Regions from separate parts of the Priestia aryabhattai genome, predicted to be linked through region 2. Evidence: riboswitches for the same ligand, from Rfam matches in the RefSeq annotation. Region 2 holds a riboswitch; each other region holds the start of a gene.
What was found. Region 2 has a riboswitch for S-adenosylmethionine ahead of M3225_RS01025 (sulfite oxidase-like oxidoreductase). Riboswitches for the same ligand answer to the same signal wherever they lie in the genome.

Region 1 (5,821 bases), 140 kb from region 2:
TTTTTTACGCCCGCTCATTATTTATTTGATGTTTGCAGTTGGCGGCTATGTTTTATGGAAGCGGGGCAAGACGTGGAAGAAGTTTGTGTGGGTGTGTTTGATTTTACAGCTGCTTGTGTTATTTATAGCGAACCCTGAACTTTATTATCGCTACAATCACGAACCGTCGTTTAAAGGATTTTATGCTGTTCATCAATTCGATGAAATAAGCAGATATATTGGAAAACCTAAATCATCTTATCGGGTAGCAAGCATTGGGCTTCATCCATCAATTGCTCAGTATAACGGCTTTTATACGCTAGATACGTATAACAACTTCTATCCCTTAACGTATAAACATGAGTTTCGCAAAATCATTGCCAAAGAGCTTGATAAAAATAAAAAGTTAGAAAGCTACTATGATCACTGGGGCAACCGCTGCTATGTGTTTGTTAGCGAGCTAGGGAAAAAATATGATTACCGTAAAGACTCAACAAAAAATATCCGTCATTTACAGCTTAATATCAATCAATTTAAAAAAATGGGCGGTCGCTATATCTTTTCAGCTGTGCCAATCGAAAATGCTGAAAGTGACGGTTTGCACTTTTTAAAAGCATTTAACGATAAACAGTCCGCTTGGAAAGTGTATGTATATGAAGCAAAGTAAGGGGGTAATAAAATGAACAGACCTATTTTAACGATTGTTGTTCCATGCTACAACGAAGAAGAAGTATTAAACGAGACGTCTTTTCAATTAACTACTGTAGTAAAAGAACTGATAGATGAACGTCTTGTATCAGGTGAAAGTACAATTTTATTTGTGGACGATGGAAGTAAAGACAGCACGTGGTCGCTTATTGAAAAAGAAAGCTGCAGTAATTTATTTGTAAAAGGGTTAAAGCTAGCGCGAAATGTAGGACATCAAAATGCTTTGCTGGCAGGACTAGAAGCAGCTTACAAACAATCTGACTGCGTCATTTCCATTGACGCAGATTTGCAAGATGATATCAACGTCATTCGTACTTTTGTGGAAAAATATTGGCTCGGGTATGAAGTCGTATATGGTGTTCGAGACAGCAGAGAAACCGATACATTTTTTAAACGAACCACGGCAGTAGGATTTTACCGTTTTATGAATAAGCTAGGAATTCAGCTCGTTCAAAATCACGCGGATTTTCGTCTCATGAGCAAACGTGCTCTTGGTGAACTCATGAAATACAAAGAAGGAAATGTCTTTTTACGAGGCCTTGTACCATTAGTAGGATTTCGCTCCACGGAAGTCACATATGACCGCAAAGAACGGACGGCGGGCGAATCAAAATATCCGCTAAAGAAAATGCTTGCTTTCGCATTTGACGGGATTACATCTTTTAGCGTAGCGCCTATACGATTATTAACGCTGCTTGGAGGAGCTTCTTTTCTCTTTAGTATTGCGTTTGGTATTTATGCGCTGATTCAAAAATATTTAGATCATACACAAATTGGCTGGACGTCTCTTATTTTATCGATTTGGCTTGTAGGCGGCCTGCAGCTAATGGGGATAGGGCTTGTCGGAGAATACATTGGCAAGATTTTCAACGAAGTGAAACAGCGTCCTAAATATGCGATTGAAAGAGATTTATATACGAAACACTCATTAGACAAACAAAAAGATTTGCTTATGCATTAACTAAGAAGCTTCTCCTGAATGGAGAGGCTTTTTGTGTTAAAACGTATATCATAATTTTTAGGGTAATAGGAGATGCTACTACTAAAATTTCTAAGGAGATCAAAATCTATGAAAAGACTAATTTATACAGTCAGCACTTTTTGTTTTGTTTGGCTTGCTTTTGCAACCATTCATGTTAGCGCTCTTTCTATTGAAAAGCTTCCAATGAAGAGAGCATCTGAACAATGGTCAGTTGAACTGACAAAAGCGAGTATGGCAGGAGATAATCAGCTAAAATGGAAAAATAACGTCTATCATACATATGGGTTAATCGTTGAAAACATTGGAAAAGATGTAGAGCGGGTACAGGTCCAAGCTTTTCGACACGAAGGAAAAAATAAGGCGAAATACAGCTTGTTTTCTCCTATTGAAAGGTCTAACTTAAGCAAAAGCGGTCAGCGTTTTCGCTATGCCAATTTTGCTGTTCCTGGAAAAGCTGCAAGTTTAGACATCGTGATTAACTGGACGGATGAACAAGGCAATCACCAAGAGCATTTTGAATTTAAATAAAAGTCTTCGCTTAGGCGAAGACTTTTTTGCAGGAATTCACCTGTGCATGTGGAAAAGCAAAACGAAAGGAGAGATCGTAATGATTGTGAAAGCTACTGAAGAAGAAATACAAGAAATTCGGACGAAATCTGCTGATGCACTGTTTGAAGGAACAATGAAGCAGTTTCATCCGCCAACTGAACGCGTAAATGAACTAATTGATAGCGCACTTGAAAAAGGATGTTATTATTTAGTCTCGAGACAAGAAAATAAACTCGCAGGCTGGGTTCTTGCCGGGCCATCTGCCGACTTCTTTTCAAAAGAAGAAATTGGCTTTATCTACGAATTATATATTTTATCCGAATACCGCGGGCAAGGTCTAGCCAAGCCGTTAATGCGAAAAGCGATCAATGAATTGTCTGCCAAAGGGTACCGTGAAATCAGACTAAGCGTCCATGCCGGGAATTTTGCACAGCATGTGTATCGTGAACTTGGATTTGTAGAAAAGCAAATATCAATGAGCCTGCAGGTGGTAAAACGTCCGTAATGTTGGTGAATGTCAGCGAGTCCATAAAACATAAGATGTTATACATGCGATGAGGTTTGGTAATGAAAGTAAAAGTAAATAAGTAGCCCAAACGGCGCCTTTATCTAGTACTTCAACAGCACCTCCACCTGTATTATTTGAGGAGGGGGGATCTTCAAGCGCATTCATAACCAAAGCCGCCGCTGCTAAAATAATCCCTCCGATGCTTCCAGTTGTTTTGACAATTGCAATATGGAAAGTAGATGAAAAGGCAATGCTGAGAAGCAACAGCAAGCTTCCCGAAAAAGCAGATAACATGTATCGTTTCATGTGCTCACCATCCTTTATGAAAGCATACCATATTTTACTTCTTTTTTCTTTTTATTGAAAAAGTATTGACGTAACCTATAAAACATATTAGAATAGTCAGAAATAATCCAAAACGAAATATTCTTATCTAGAGAGGTGGAGGGACTGGCCCTTTGAAGCCTCAGCAACCACAATTATTGAATGGTGCTAATTCCAGCATAGCCTAGCTCTGACAGATAAGAAGAGGAACCTTTTTCTATGATAAAATCCTCTTCTTACGAAGAAACATTTTGTATAGAAAAGGTGAGGACATTGAACAATAGACAAACGGCGTTAAGCATTGATGATTATTTAGACTTATACTTATTAGCAAAAGAAATAAAAGACGAAACGTGGCAGCATGAAATTTTAGCCGCGCTAAAAACGCAGCAAAATTGTTCATTTGAAGAAAAACAATCCGCACTAGTTCAAGAGATATGGGAAGATTTTAAACAGTTAAATGAAGATATTTCTTTTACGTATCGCTTAATTCAAGAAGAGCCAACTAACGAACGATTTCAGGCTAAATTAAGGCACTTGAGAGAACGACGGATCACGCTGAGTCGTGAGTTATATTTAGCTAAAAAACAGTATGTTAAACACACGCAATAAAAAGATCCGCTTGATAAACAAGCGGTTTTTTGCGTGAAAATGTTAGAAGTATTATATTTCGGGTAGTAAATAGATAAGACAAGCAAAGGAGGGATAACAGTGGCCCAAGGTGTATTATGTGAAGTGAATGAGTGTATGTATTGGAAATCCGGAAATAAATGCAGTGCAGAGTCCATTTACGTTGTGAGTCCTGAAAGTAGTCACCATGTTTCTGACACGGAAGAACCTGGCTGTAAAACTTTTGAACCGGCGAGATAAATGCTAGTTTTCATAAAATGAACGATGCGCTGACGGAGTTGAGTCGGCGTTTTTCTATTTTTTTAAAATGCTATTACTTAGGCGCAATAATAAATACATATTAAAAAAGCAGTGCGAACGCTTAATTGTGCGTTTAAACAAAATGATACGATATTTTTTTTGTTTTTCGACAAAAGAAAAGTGAGAGAAAGGTGATAGAATACAAATATACAGCCTGTCTTTTAGCACGAACTTATATGAAAGCGCTAACAAAAAGGTTGTGTTCATCTCGTTTTGACAGATTGGAAAAAGGGGAGACGTTTATGCAGGGGAAAACTCAGGAAAAAGAATTGAAACGCGGGTTAGAAGAAAGACATGTGACGCTGATGTCCTTAGGAGCAGCCATAGGGGTAGGACTGTTTCTTGGGTCTGCATCTGCTATTAAATTAGCAGGGCCGGGAATATTATTGGCGTACGGATTTAGCGGAATGATTATGTTTTTTATTATGAGAGCACTTGGAGAAATGGCGATTCAAAAACCTGTTGCAGGTTCATTTAGTAAGTACGCGCGTGACTATTTAGGGCCGCTCGCTGGTTATTTAACAGGATGGAATTACTGGTTTCTATGGGTTGTTACATGTATGGCTGAAATTACAGCCGTTGGTATTTATATGGGGTATTGGTATCCGGATGTACCAAACTGGATTTGGGCGTTATCAGCGCTTGTCATCATGACAACCGTTAACTTCTTAGCTGTTAAAGCATATGGTGAACTGGAATTTTGGTTTGCACTTATTAAAATTTTAGCGATTGTGTTAATGATTGCCGTTGGCGTATTGATGATTGTGTTTGGAATCGGTAACGGCGGCGTTGCGACCGGTATCAAAAATTTATGGGACAACGGAGGACTTTTCCCGAACGGATTCAAAGGTATTTTGCTGTCGTTGCAAATGGTAATGTTTGCGTATTTAGGAATTGAAATGATTGGCGTTACCGCGGGAGAAGTGAAAAATCCGGAAAAATCTCTAGCAAGAGCAATTGATTCTGTCTTTTGGCGTATTCTTATTTTCTACGTCGGTGCATTATTTGTCATTATGTCGATTTATCCGTGGCAAGAAATTGGTTCACAGGGAAGTCCGTTTGTATTAACATTTGAAAAAATCGGCATTCCATCGGCGGCTGGTATCATTAACTTTGTGGTGCTAACAGCAGCTCTTTCTTCTTGTAACAGCGGTATTTTCAGTACAGGCCGTATGCTGTTCAACTTAGCAGAACACGGCGAAGCGCCAAAAGGATACAGTCAGCTTACAAAAGGCGGCGTACCAGGAAAGGCTGTTTTAGCATCAGCGGGTGCGCTATTAGTCGGAGTAGCGTTAAACTATATTGTGCCTGCCAAAGTATTTACGTGGGTAACAAGCATTGCAACATTCGGTGCAATTTGGACGTGGGGAATTATTTTGCTTTCTCAAATTAAGTATCGCAAAACGTTAAAAAAGGGTGAAGAGGCAAAGTTAAAATATAAAATGCCTTTATTTCCATTAACATCTTATGTATCACTTGCGTTCTTAGCGCTTGTTGTTGTTCTCATGGCGTATAATCCAGATACAAGAATTGCAGTTGTCATCGGACCATTATGGTTTATCGGTCTTATTATCGCGTATTACGCAAAAGGATTCCATAAACGAAGTCAAGGTTCAGCTGCAACTGAGCAAAAGCTAGTGAAATAAATGAAGAGGCCTCTTTCTTGGAAAGAGGTCTTTTTTTATCATCAGTTTATACGCGAAGGCTTAGTTTATTTTAAGGGACCATTGGTACGTATAAATAATGTAGAAAATATTCTATTTATTCTGTACTATTTAATTATAAAGGAGAACTCATGAGTTATTGGATAAAAAGAAAGGAGAAGCTCATTTCTTCGCTTC
Region 2 (5,821 bases):
GTTCTAGTAAAAGCAAGGTTGGAGCACCTTTCGCTAGTAATGGAGTGGATTTGGAGGTTTATGGATATTATTGGAGAGCCTGTATCAAAAGAGCAAGCTGCCAAAACAGGAGAAACTTTTATTGAAGCAGGACAGTTATTTCTATGGGAAGTGAGCGGAAAGTACCTATCCATAGCCAATGCCGCGCGTCCAACAGCGCATAACATCACGATTAACTTTGTGTATACGCCTCGGGAAGAACGTAAAAAAGGCTATGCATCAAGCTGTGTGTCTATGCTTTCTCAGCTCATGCTAGACAGCGTTTTTCAAACAACAAGCTTATACACAGACATTACAAACCCTACGTCTAATAAGATTTACATGGATATTGGCTATGAACACGTAGCTGATTCAGCACTAGTTTTATTTCATGAAAAAAAGTAGCAGACTGTCTGCTACTTTTTCTATTACTTAAGGTTTTGCAACTAAGTTTACGTGATTTAACGTTTTTGCATCATCAAAAATAAATTCAAGATCATAGGCGCCGGCATGATACGTGTACTTCGTTTGAGTAGTACCATCACCTTTTACTTTACTTGTAAAGTTCGGCTGACCTAATTCTTTCTTTAAGTTAGCTTGCGTAATGGATCCTAAATTTGTTTGGCGCTCTACATTTGTACCAAAATAGCGGATTTCGTTAATTACGTTATTTTGGTCATATCCAAATGCATATCCAGGGTGGCCCATTTCCGCATGATAGTAGTCAAAGTTGTTTGATGAACCTTCAGGCGGAGGACCGAACTGATCTCGAACATCTTGACGCAGGCTTTTACCAATTTTTAAGTCTGCTGTTAAGCGTGGCACTTCTCCTTGCACCGCCGCATTATAAATTTCATTAATGTTTTTTACAGCTGTTTGACTGCTTGTTTCTTGGGATGTAGCTGCATGTGCTGGTGTATCAAACTGAGCAACAGGAGCAAATCCAAACGCAGCAATTCCTGTAATGGTTGCAGTAGCTGCTAATTTTGATAATCGTTGTTTCATTTTCATAATCTTTTCCTCCTATATATATCGATTTAGCAACTCCGACCTACCTAAAGAGCAGGTAGGTAGCAGACGCTTAGGTAAACCCTTGGGGGAATAGTCAAGGAGTCTTAGTTGAGTTGGTAACTGATATATATATACTTTAACACGCCTTTTAGAATGTAAACGTCAGGCGAAGTAAAAAGTAAAAAACGATTCATTTATCATAGGTGAAAAGATTGGTTTATATTCCTTTATTATGTAAAAAACGTAATATAGGGAGGATTCTAATTTTTTATAAAAAAGTAAATGAAAAATGTAAGTATGATACAATAACTCAAGTATTTGTTAAAAATATAAAATATATTGTAGCTGTGTATCTAGGACTTGGTGTAAAAACAAGTTTGGGGCAAGCTGTTGTATTAAATAGAAGAAAAAGAATGTAAAGGAGAGAAAGAAGTGTCAAAACGATTTGTACTAACTATCGCCGCTGGAGCATCCATAATAGTCTCCGGCGCGCTGCTGCTATTAAATTGGGAGAAGGTGTTTGGAGACTACCGTCCTATTCAAACAGCGAAAGCCGTAGATAAATTAGAAGTGGGAAGTCAAGATTTAGCAAAGACTACGGATCGAGATGATGCCCTTCACTATATGGTGAAAAAAGGTCATTTAGATGGATATATTAAGCTGATGAATGAAAAAGGCTATGTGCTAAAAGAAAAAGATATTGATCATAATCGACTTGTTTTTAACAATGTACAAGAGAATCAGCAAAGCTACTATAAGCGCTTTGCTAGGAAGTATACCATGATTGAAGGAAAAGAATAAAAGCCTTGACTTGTGTTTTGATAGAAAAAAACCTTATAATCCTATCTGCTTTTAAAGTTTTTTATGTGAAAAAGAAAAATAATATTGACAATTATGACAAAAAGCTTAATACTGACTTTATTGCATAAAACAAATACAATTCGTTTCCTTATCAAGAGAGGTGGAGGGACTGGCCCTGTGAAACCCGGCAACCGCTGTTTATGACAGAATGGTGCCAAATCCTTAAGAGCGTATTGCTCTTAGAGATAAGGAAGAAGCTGAAACGAAGCTCTTCCTTATCTGTTTAAGGAAGGGCTTTTTATGTAGAAAAAACAACGAGGTGATACATTTGAACAAAGCAGACCGTATTAAACGAATGAAAACACCGGAAATCGATCCAAAGTATGAAGGACGAGTGCCTCCGGGGCAAGTAGTGACGGAGCGCTTTCCCATTTTACATGAAGGCGACGTGCCGGAGTATAACTTAGAGGAGTGGACGCTTCGAGTATTCGGATTAGTAAACAAGGAAGTGACCCTTTCATATCAAGATATATTGGACATGCCGCAAACGACGGTAAAATGTGATATTCACTGCGTGACGAGATGGACAAGGTTTGATAATGAATTTACGGGCGTGTTGTTTACAGATTTTTTAAAAGCAATTGGCGTGGAGTTAAAAAGTAAATACATCATGCTGCACGGAGACAATGATTATACGTCAAACATTGAGGTGAAAGATTTACTCAGAGACGATATTCTTCTAGCTCATTCCTTTAACGGAGAGCCGCTTACGGCTAAGCATGGGTATCCGTTAAGATTGATTGTTCCGCATTTGTACTTTTGGAAAAGTGTTAAATGGCTTCGAGGCTTTGAAGCTATTGATGAAAACCATCCTGGCTTTTGGGAGCAAAACGGCTTTCATCTTAGAGGAGATCCGTTTAAAGAAGAGCGTTTTTCTGGAGAAGATTTAGGCATTCCAGAAGATGAGTGGGTACATAAAGACTATGATTAATGAAAATGCCTATGCGTGTGCATAGGCATTTTGTTAACGCTGGCGGTTTAATTCCCACACAACGTGACGAAGTTCGGGCAAAATCAGTTTGGTCATGGCTAGACGAACAGCACCGCTTGATCCCGGTGTAGAAAAAACGGCTTTTTCGTTAATCGTTCCGGCAATTGCTCGGCTCATAATTGCTGCGCTGCCAATGTCTTCAGTGTAGCTCAGCATGCGAAACAGTTCGCCAAATCCAACGATTTCTTTATGAATCAGCGCTTGAACGGCTTCAATCGTGACGTCTCGTTTTGTGATGCCCGTCCCGCCGTTTGTGAGGACAACGTCAATGCTGTCATCACTGCATCCGGCAAGTATGGCTTGTTGAATCGACGTTTGGTCGTCTTTTACAATTTCGTATGAAGCTACTTGCATGTCATGTTCTTTTAGAAGTTCAATCATCAGCGTGCCGCTTTTATCAGTTTCTGTTGTGCGTGTATCTGATACCGTAATGACTTTACAGCGAACGGGCTGAGTTGCTTTGGATTTATGTTCGTGTACGCTCATTTCGTCCCTCCTTTAAGCTTCCGTGCGCTTATAGTCACCGTTTTTGCCGCCTGATTTTTCAAGTAAATACGTTTCGCCGATAATCATCCCTTTATCAATGGCTTTGCACATATCATAGACAGTTAATGCACAGGCAGAAGCGGCGGTTAAAGCTTCCATTTCAACGCCCGTTGAGCCTTCTGTTTTAACAGTTGCTTCTATTAATAAACGGTATTGATCATTGCTTGTGTCCCAGTCAAATGAAAGGTTAACGCCTTTTAATAAAAGAGGGTGACACATCGGAATAATGTCAGACGTGCGCTTTGCAGCCATGATTCCCGCTACTTGTGCGACAGCAAGGACGTCGCCTTTTCCGATTTTATGTTCTACAATGGCTTCGTGAATTTCTTTGTTAACAAGTATGCTTGAACGAGCTGTTGCAACGCGGCGAGTGATAGATTTTTCGCTAATATCGACCATATTGGCACGGCCTTGATCATTAAAATGTGTAAAAGAAGACATCGGTATTTTCATCCTTTTTCAGTAAATTTTGTTGTATGATAGAAATAGTGAGATATGCTATGATTTTACACCATAGCGCAAAAAGTGAACAGACATAAAGGAAGTGAAGAATCTATGTTAGAAAGCAGAACACCTATTTCAATTCCTGAAGCAATTGAAAAAGTTATGACATATAAAAGAAAAGGCAGCATCGAACGCGTATCGATCACCGAAAGCTACGGGCGCTATTTAGGAGAAGATATTATTGCTGATCAAAACGTGCCTCATTTTAATAAATCGCTTTATGACGGCTTTGCGGTTCGAGCACAAGACTGCATAGAAGTATCAAGTGAACATCCTGTGGAGTTCGAAGTGGTAGGTGAAATTGGTGCCGGTTCTGTCTATGAAGAAGAAGTAAAGCCGTTTCAAGCGGTGCGCATTATGACAGGAGCTCAAGTGCCTGCTTCGTGTGATGCGGTTGTGATGCTTGAAGTAACAACGTCGTATAAAAAAGAAGGCAAGACGTATATGGCGTTAAGCCGGCCGGCTTCAAAGTGGGCACACATTGCGTTAAAAGGAGAAGAAACGAAAAAAGGAGACGTGCTGGTTTCAAAAGGAACGCGCATCAATCCGGGCGTCACAGCTTTTTTAGCTACGTTTGGCTATGCGGATGTAGCTGTGGTCAAACAACCGGTTGTTGGGGTGTTAACAACGGGAAGCGAACTGCTTGATGTAAATGAACCGTTAGAACCAGGGAAGATCCGCAATAGTAACTCTTATATGGCACTCGCGCAAATCGTAAGAAGCGGCGGGGTTCCAAAATATTTAGGCAAACTTGAAGATGACTTTGACCGCTGCTATGAAGCGGTAGAAAAAGCGCTTGAAGAAGTGGATATTTTACTGACAACCGGCGGCGTATCCGTTGGGGACTATGATTATTTACCTGCTATTTATGAAAAGCTTGGCGCGAATGTGCTGTTTAACAAAATTGCGATGCGACCGGGAAGCGTCACAACAGTCGCAGAACGAAATGGACAGCTGCTGTTTGGGTTATCAGGAAACCCATCTGCTTGCTATGTTGGGTTTGAACTGTTTGTTCGTCCGATTGTTCGCAGCTTTTTACATTCACCTCTGCCTCATTTACATAAAACAAAAGCGGTATTAAACGGCCGTTTCAAAGAGCCTAATGCATTTACGCGAATGGTGCGAGGAGAGATTTCAGACGAAGGAGGAAAGCTTGCCGTGACGCCGGTTGGCATGGACAAGTCAGGCGCTATTTCGTCTCTAGCTGCTGCGAATGCCTTGATTGTTCTTCCAGGAGGAGAGCATGGGTATGATGAAGGAATAGAAGTAAACGTGCTGCATCTTGAAAAAGAAGGCACGAGCTCGCTTTGGGTATAAAATAGCTATTTTTTATGCAAGAGTTCTAGTCTGAATAGTAATCAAAATGCTGGTAGGTCAACAATGTATACAGTTGTGTATAAATGAGAAAATGAGTAGGCGAACGAGTCCTTGTGTATTAAGGGCTCGCTTTTATGATGTGTTCCGGAAAGAGTGATTATGTTAACTATAAATCATATACAGTCCAAAAATAGAAAAAACTACCTTAGAGTTAGGGAGAAGGTAGTTTTTTCTATGACGTAATTAGGTTTCATGAGTGATGCTTCATTGCATCTTGGGTAGTTTGCTTAATAGATAAGAAATATATTCATACTAATTTTAAAGGCTTCTTTATTTTGGGTATTAGTGAGTAGTTTTAAAAGATATATCTACTTAACGAATAGTAACTAATAACCTTGGGAACTTTATCTATTAACGAAAGGAAAGGAGGGGAAAGTATGCAGAAAAAATGGTCTGTTTTATTATGTACGTTGGCTTTAGCTATGATGACTTTCATCTTACCTGTTAATGCTGAAAATAATAACGTAGATAGAACAAATTATAATGATGACGTAAATACTCGAAATGTCACTA
Region 3 (5,821 bases), 1.0 Mb from region 2:
AGGAGGAATACTAATGAGAATTGCTTTATTTACGGATACATTTGCTCCGGAAGTTAACGGTGCTGCTAAAACACTTTATCAATTTACTCAGTATGTCAATTCAAAGCAAATTCCCATCCAGGTATTTGCTCCTGAATTTGCTCATGACCGTTCATTTTCAACGTATGTTCACCGTTCGCCTAGCATGCCGTTTTTCCTTTATCCAAACAGCCGCTTTTCATTGCCAAACGTTCTAAAAATTAAAAAGCAGCTGCAGGAATTCAATCCTTCTCTTATTCATTTGGCCACTCCTTTTACAATGGGGCTTTGCGGCTCCTATTATGGAAAAAGATTAGGTGTTCCTCTTGTCGGCTCTTATCATACCAATTTTGATGATTATTTATCTCACTATGAACTTGAGAAGATGCGTGTACCACTGCAAAAATATATGAAATGGTTTTATAAACCTGTGCAAAAAATATTCGCTCCCTCTGAAGTGACCAAACAGCAGCTAGAAGAACAAGGGTTTCACAACGTAGCTATTTGGTCGCGAGGGGTAAATCACAAATTATTTCATCCCCACTATGACCGCTTTGATATTCGTATTAAATATAATATTAAAAAACCCTACATTTTAACGTATGTAGGAAGATTAGCTAAAGAAAAGAACGCTGATTTTTTACTGAAAATTGCACGATCTCTACCTGATCATATCCGCCATCAAATTCACTGGGTTATTGTGGGAGACGGCCCTTTAAAGGAACAAATGCAGCAGCAAGCATCTGAGCATATGACATTTACAGGCTTTCTTGAAGGTAAGCAACTTGCTCATATCTATTCATCATCTGATTTGTTTGTTTTTCCTTCAGAAACAGAAACCTTCGGAAATGTTGTACTGGAGTCTCTTGCTTCTGGAACTCCTGTGGTGGCAGCAAATGCAGGAGGAGTTAAACAGATGGTTCAGCACGGGCGAAATGGCTACCTTTGCAAACCTCACTCCTTAGAAGAATTCGGTTCGGCTATTACAGGTTTACTCGATGATTTGCACCAGCGGCTTCACTTTGGCCATGCAGCGAGACACTATGCTCTTACTCAATCATGGGATGCCATTTTTCAGCATTTGCTTTCAGAATATGAAGATGTCGTAGAAAAATCCGCTGAAGATATTCAATGGGCATAAAAAAAATCTCCGTTTTCACGGAGATTTTTTATTATTTAGCTAAAGCTTGAGTTTTTAATGTTTCAGCTTTGTCTGTGAACTCCCAAGGAAGCTCCACATCTGTACGACCAAAGTGACCGTAAGCTGCTGTTTGCTTATAAATCGGGCGACGTAAATCAAGCATTTTAATGATGCCTGCTGGACGTAGGTCAAAGTTTTTGCGTACTACATCTACTAGTACTTCTTCAGAAACTTTTCCTGTACCGAATGTATCAATTGAAATAGATACTGGTTGTGCAACACCAATTGCATATGCTAGTTGTACTTCACACTTATCAGCAAGATCAGCTGCTACAATGTTTTTCGCAACATAACGAGCTGCATAAGCTGCTGAACGGTCTACTTTTGTTGCGTCCTTACCAGAGAATGCACCGCCGCCGTGACGAGCATATCCGCCATAAGTATCAACGATAATTTTACGACCAGTTAAACCAGCATCTCCTTGAGGGCCGCCGATTACGAAACGTCCTGTTGGGTTAATGAAATACTTTGTATTTTCATCAATTAACTCGTTTGGCACAACTGGATTAATAACATATTCTTTTAAGTTACGTTGAATTTGCTCTAACGTTACTTCTGGGTGATGCTGAGTTGAAATAACAATTGTATCGATGCGAACAGGTTTGTTGTTTTCATCATATTCAACTGTTACTTGTGTTTTACCATCCGGGCGAAGGTAAGGAAGAATTTCTTCTTTACGTACTTCTGTTAGACGGCGAGCAAGTTTATGAGCTAATGAAATTGGAAGAGGCATTAATTCTTTTGTTTCGTTACATGCATAACCAAACATTAACCCTTGGTCTCCAGCTCCTATTGCTTCGATTTCTTCATCTGACATTTGACCTTCACGTGCTTCTAACGCTTGGTCTACACCAGCAGCGATATCAGCTGACTGCTCGTCGATAGATGTTAATACTGCACAAGTTTCAGCATCAAATCCGTATTTTGCACGAGTATAGCCAATTCCTTTAATTGTTTCACGAACTGTTTTAGGAATATCCACGTAAGTAGAAGTTGTAATTTCACCACTTACTAAAACTAAACCAGTTGTTACGCTTGTTTCACAAGCAACACGAGCATTTGGATCCTTTGCTAGGATAGCATCAAGAATTGAGTCAGAAATTTGGTCACAAATTTTATCGGGATGTCCCTCTGTAACAGATTCTGACGTGAACAGACGACGTTGTGTTGACATCAGTTTTCCTCCTTATAAATACGATACATTGTGATACGGTACTCATTCCCTTATTTTCATTACACGTTAAAAAATATAAAAAAACCTTTCCTTGTATCGAGGAAAGGTATCAAATTCTACATAAGCCTTTCACTCTTATCGATCAAGGTTGTGCCCTTGCATCAGGTTAGCACCTTATCGTCCACACAAAAAAATGACGATGGTTGCTGGGTTTCACAGGGCCTGTCCCTCCACCAGCTCGGGATAAGAGAGTATCCGTTCAAGGACATATAATACATGAAAAAGCGCTTCACTGTCAACAACATTCAAATGGAAATCATCTCTTTACGTTTGAATCTGTTTTAATGTAACATACTCAAATTTCAAAATAGTACACCTTATTAAGAATGATCACTAAGTTTGGTTAACAAGACAGATCAAAAAGAGACTTTCACTTGAAATAACTTCACTTTTTTCGCTTCTAGCACATATATATGTGTCTAAAATAGGTATAACGTACATTTTTTTATAATACACAAACATTTTTAGTTAAATAGTATAGAATAATTAAATAAATGTGTTATACTAATTATAAATTTCAAACATTAATGAATAAATAATAGCTAAAAAAGGAAGGTAGTGCACATGAGTACTGTTGATATGTCTATCGAATTAAATGGTTTGCTTCAATTAAAAACAACAAAACACCAATTATCTGTTCCACAACTTGTTGAAAAAATTCTAGCTCGACGCGAAGGAACGCTGACTTCTACAGGTGCTGTGTCAGTCGAAACCGGAAAATATACAGGTCGCTCTCCTTTGGATAAATTTATTGTAAGCGATGCTGTGTCTTCAAAAACGGTTGAATGGGGACCTGTCAATCAGCCAATTTCTGCTCAGCGATTCGATGCGCTATACAAAAAAGTCTTAACCCACTTAAAGAAGCAGGATGAACTTTTTGTTTTTAATGGATATGCTGGAGCTGATAAAAAGTATCAGTTACCAATTCAAGTAGTTAATGAATTTGCATGGCACAACCTATTCGCTCAGCAGTTATTCATTCGCCCTTCAGCTGAACAAAAAACAAATGATGATGTGAAGCCGTTTACAATTGTAGCAGCTCCAACATTCAAAGCTGATCCTGAAACAGACGGGACGAATTCTGAAACCTTCATTATTCTTTCATTAGAGCGGCGCATTGTGCTAATTGGAGGAACTGAGTACGCTGGTGAAATGAAAAAATCTATTTTCTCAGTGATGAACTTCTTGCTTCCTCAAAACAATATTCTATCCATGCACTGTTCTGCTAACGTAGGAGAAGAAGGTGACGTTGCATTATTCTTTGGTTTATCTGGAACGGGTAAAACAACGCTTTCTGCTGATGCAAATCGTCGTTTAATCGGAGATGACGAGCACGGTTGGTCAAGCTCTGGTGTATTTAATATTGAAGGAGGCTGCTACGCGAAATGCATTCAGCTTTCTGAAGAAAAAGAACCGCAAATTTTTAATGCAATTCGCTTCGGCGCCGTACTGGAAAATGTAGTGTTAAATCAAAATACGAAAGTAGCAGATTACAATGATAATAGTTTAACAGAGAATACTCGTGCCGCTTATTCAATTGACTCTATTGATAATACGGTATTGCCAAGCGTCGCTGGGCACCCTACAGCTATTGTCTTTTTAACTGCTGATGCCTTCGGCGTCTTGCCTCCAATCAGCAAGCTTACAAAAGAACAAGCGATGTACCATTTTCTGAGCGGATATACTAGTAAGTTAGCTGGAACAGAACGCGGCGTAACATCGCCGCAGGCTACTTTCTCTACATGCTTTGGTGAGCCTTTCTTACCTCTTGCTCCAACAACTTATGCAGAAATGCTAGGAAAGAAAATCGATGAACATAATGTAAATGTCTACCTTGTAAACACTGGATGGACCGGCGGTGAATACGGTGTGGGTGAACGAATGAAGTTAAGTTACACTCGAGCTATGGTTCAAGCAGCTCTTGAAGGAGAACTAGCTAATACCGAAACAGTAACAGATGCTATTTTTGGTTTATCGATTCCAACTCATGTTCCGGGAGTTCCTGATGAAGTGCTTCAGCCTTCTAAAGCATGGAACGATGCAACAGCTTATAACCAAAAAGCAACTGAGCTTGCCGCTAAATTCAAAGCTAATTTCAAGCGTTTTAATGATGTAGCATCTGACATTTCAACATTAGGCGGACCTAGAGTCTAATAAAAAACCGATCGTCTTATGGACGATCGGTTTTTTAGTTAGTCGAATATAATTTTGTCAGTTCATATGTGACAATGGTTTTTTCCTGCTCCATTTCTACCTTACGCACAACAGCAGTTCCAATACATTCTCCATTTTTCGTTTTGTGAATGTTTAATGGAATATCTAACGGATACAAACGATATCCTTTTTTCTCAATTTGAAAAATGTTATCCGTTACACGTTTTTCGTTGCCTTTTGTCACAATCATTGTATTTAATTCTAGTGGCATCCCCATTTTTTTCTCACTCCTCACTGTTATTCTACTTGTTTTTTCTATCGTAGCATATCTTTTATTGCGCTTTCATCCACTTTGTTAACTTCTTCACCGTTTCTCGATTTTCTTTTGGTGGAAAAGCATGTGGAAAGTTTTCAAAGTACCAGCTGGTAACTTTTTTATTGGACTCTTTTAGTTTGGATTCGAGCTGATAGGAATGATCAATCGACACGTTTTTATCTTCTAAACCATGAATGAGCAAGACCGGCGGCTCGACGAGATGAGCACGATGCAAAGGTGTCCTCCATTCGTATCTTTCAGGATATTTAGCAGGAGTTCCTCCAATCACCCGCTTCATCATTCTTCTTAAATCTTCCCTTTCTTCATATGTCAGCACCATATCCGTGACGCCTCCCCACAACACAAGAGAACGGCTGTCGTTTTTTTCAATTGCTGTGAGTAAAGCCATCACTCCCCCTCTTGAAAACCCAAAGATATGAATGCGGTCATGGTTAACGTTGGGCAGCTGCTTCAGTAAATCGTAAGCTGCAAAAGCATCGTAACGATCATCTCCTGCAAAATCTTCGTTTCCTTCTCCTCCTTGATTTCCCCTATAGAACGGAGCCATCACAATAAAACCTTGAGAAGCAAATTGAATGAGTCGAGCAGGACGAACGGTTCCTACGTTCTTAATACCTCCTCTTAAGTATAAAAAGCCGTCATACATCCCTTTTTCTTTTGGCTCTGCGAGCATTCCTTTAATCTTAAGCCCTTGACATGCATATGTAATCACCCACAGCGCCACGCGAGGGTTTGGTGATGGGAAACGCTGTTTATGAAGAATTGTTCCATCTTTCATTTTTTTCCTCCATTCTTTATATAACTAGCCTGTTTTCTCCCGCTAAGGTGTACTTTCAATCGTTGACTAATACTTCTTTGATTTTCCACATGTTATATA

Region 1: linked by a shared signal. The riboswitch ahead of M3225_RS01795 (hypothetical protein) and the one ahead of M3225_RS01025 (sulfite oxidase-like oxidoreductase) in region 2 are both predicted to bind S-adenosylmethionine.
Region 3: linked by a shared signal. The riboswitch ahead of metK (methionine adenosyltransferase) and the one ahead of M3225_RS01025 (sulfite oxidase-like oxidoreductase) in region 2 are both predicted to bind S-adenosylmethionine.

What each region holds. Positions count from the first base shown of each region.
Region 1 covers NZ_JAMBOQ010000001.1:342,506-348,326, reverse strand. The annotation lists gene M3225_RS01820 (DUF6044 family protein) at 1-646, shown strand, start outside; gene M3225_RS01815 (glycosyltransferase family 2 protein) at 659-1,648, shown strand; gene M3225_RS01810 (hypothetical protein) at 1,757-2,197, shown strand; gene M3225_RS01805 (GNAT family N-acetyltransferase) at 2,277-2,723, shown strand; gene M3225_RS01800 (hypothetical protein) at 2,736-3,032, opposite strand; SAM riboswitch class I at 3,153-3,254, shown strand; gene M3225_RS01795 (hypothetical protein) at 3,324-3,662, shown strand; gene M3225_RS01790 (DUF1540 domain-containing protein) at 3,762-3,920, shown strand; gene alaP (alanine permease AlaP) at 4,223-5,626, shown strand; gene M3225_RS01780 (GNAT family N-acetyltransferase) at 5,821-5,821, opposite strand, start outside.
Region 2 covers NZ_JAMBOQ010000001.1:200,451-206,271, reverse strand. The annotation lists gene M3225_RS01040 (GNAT family N-acetyltransferase) at 1-423, shown strand, start outside; gene M3225_RS01035 (YjgB family protein) at 451-1,029, opposite strand; gene M3225_RS01030 (hypothetical protein) at 1,462-1,830, shown strand; SAM riboswitch class I at 1,976-2,082, shown strand; gene M3225_RS01025 (sulfite oxidase-like oxidoreductase) at 2,159-2,821, shown strand; gene M3225_RS01020 (MogA/MoaB family molybdenum cofactor biosynthesis protein) at 2,855-3,367, opposite strand; gene moaC (cyclic pyranopterin monophosphate synthase MoaC) at 3,380-3,868, opposite strand; gene M3225_RS01010 (molybdopterin molybdotransferase MoeA) at 3,983-5,248, shown strand; gene M3225_RS01005 (WGxxGxxG family protein) at 5,686-5,821, shown strand, end outside.
Region 3 covers NZ_JAMBOQ010000001.1:1,233,168-1,238,988, forward strand. The annotation lists gene M3225_RS06350 (glycosyltransferase family 4 protein) at 14-1,159, shown strand; gene metK (methionine adenosyltransferase) at 1,191-2,393, opposite strand; SAM riboswitch class I at 2,526-2,643, opposite strand; gene pckA (phosphoenolpyruvate carboxykinase (ATP)) at 3,018-4,607, shown strand; gene M3225_RS06365 (DUF2584 domain-containing protein) at 4,642-4,884, opposite strand; gene M3225_RS06370 (alpha/beta hydrolase family protein) at 4,940-5,722, opposite strand.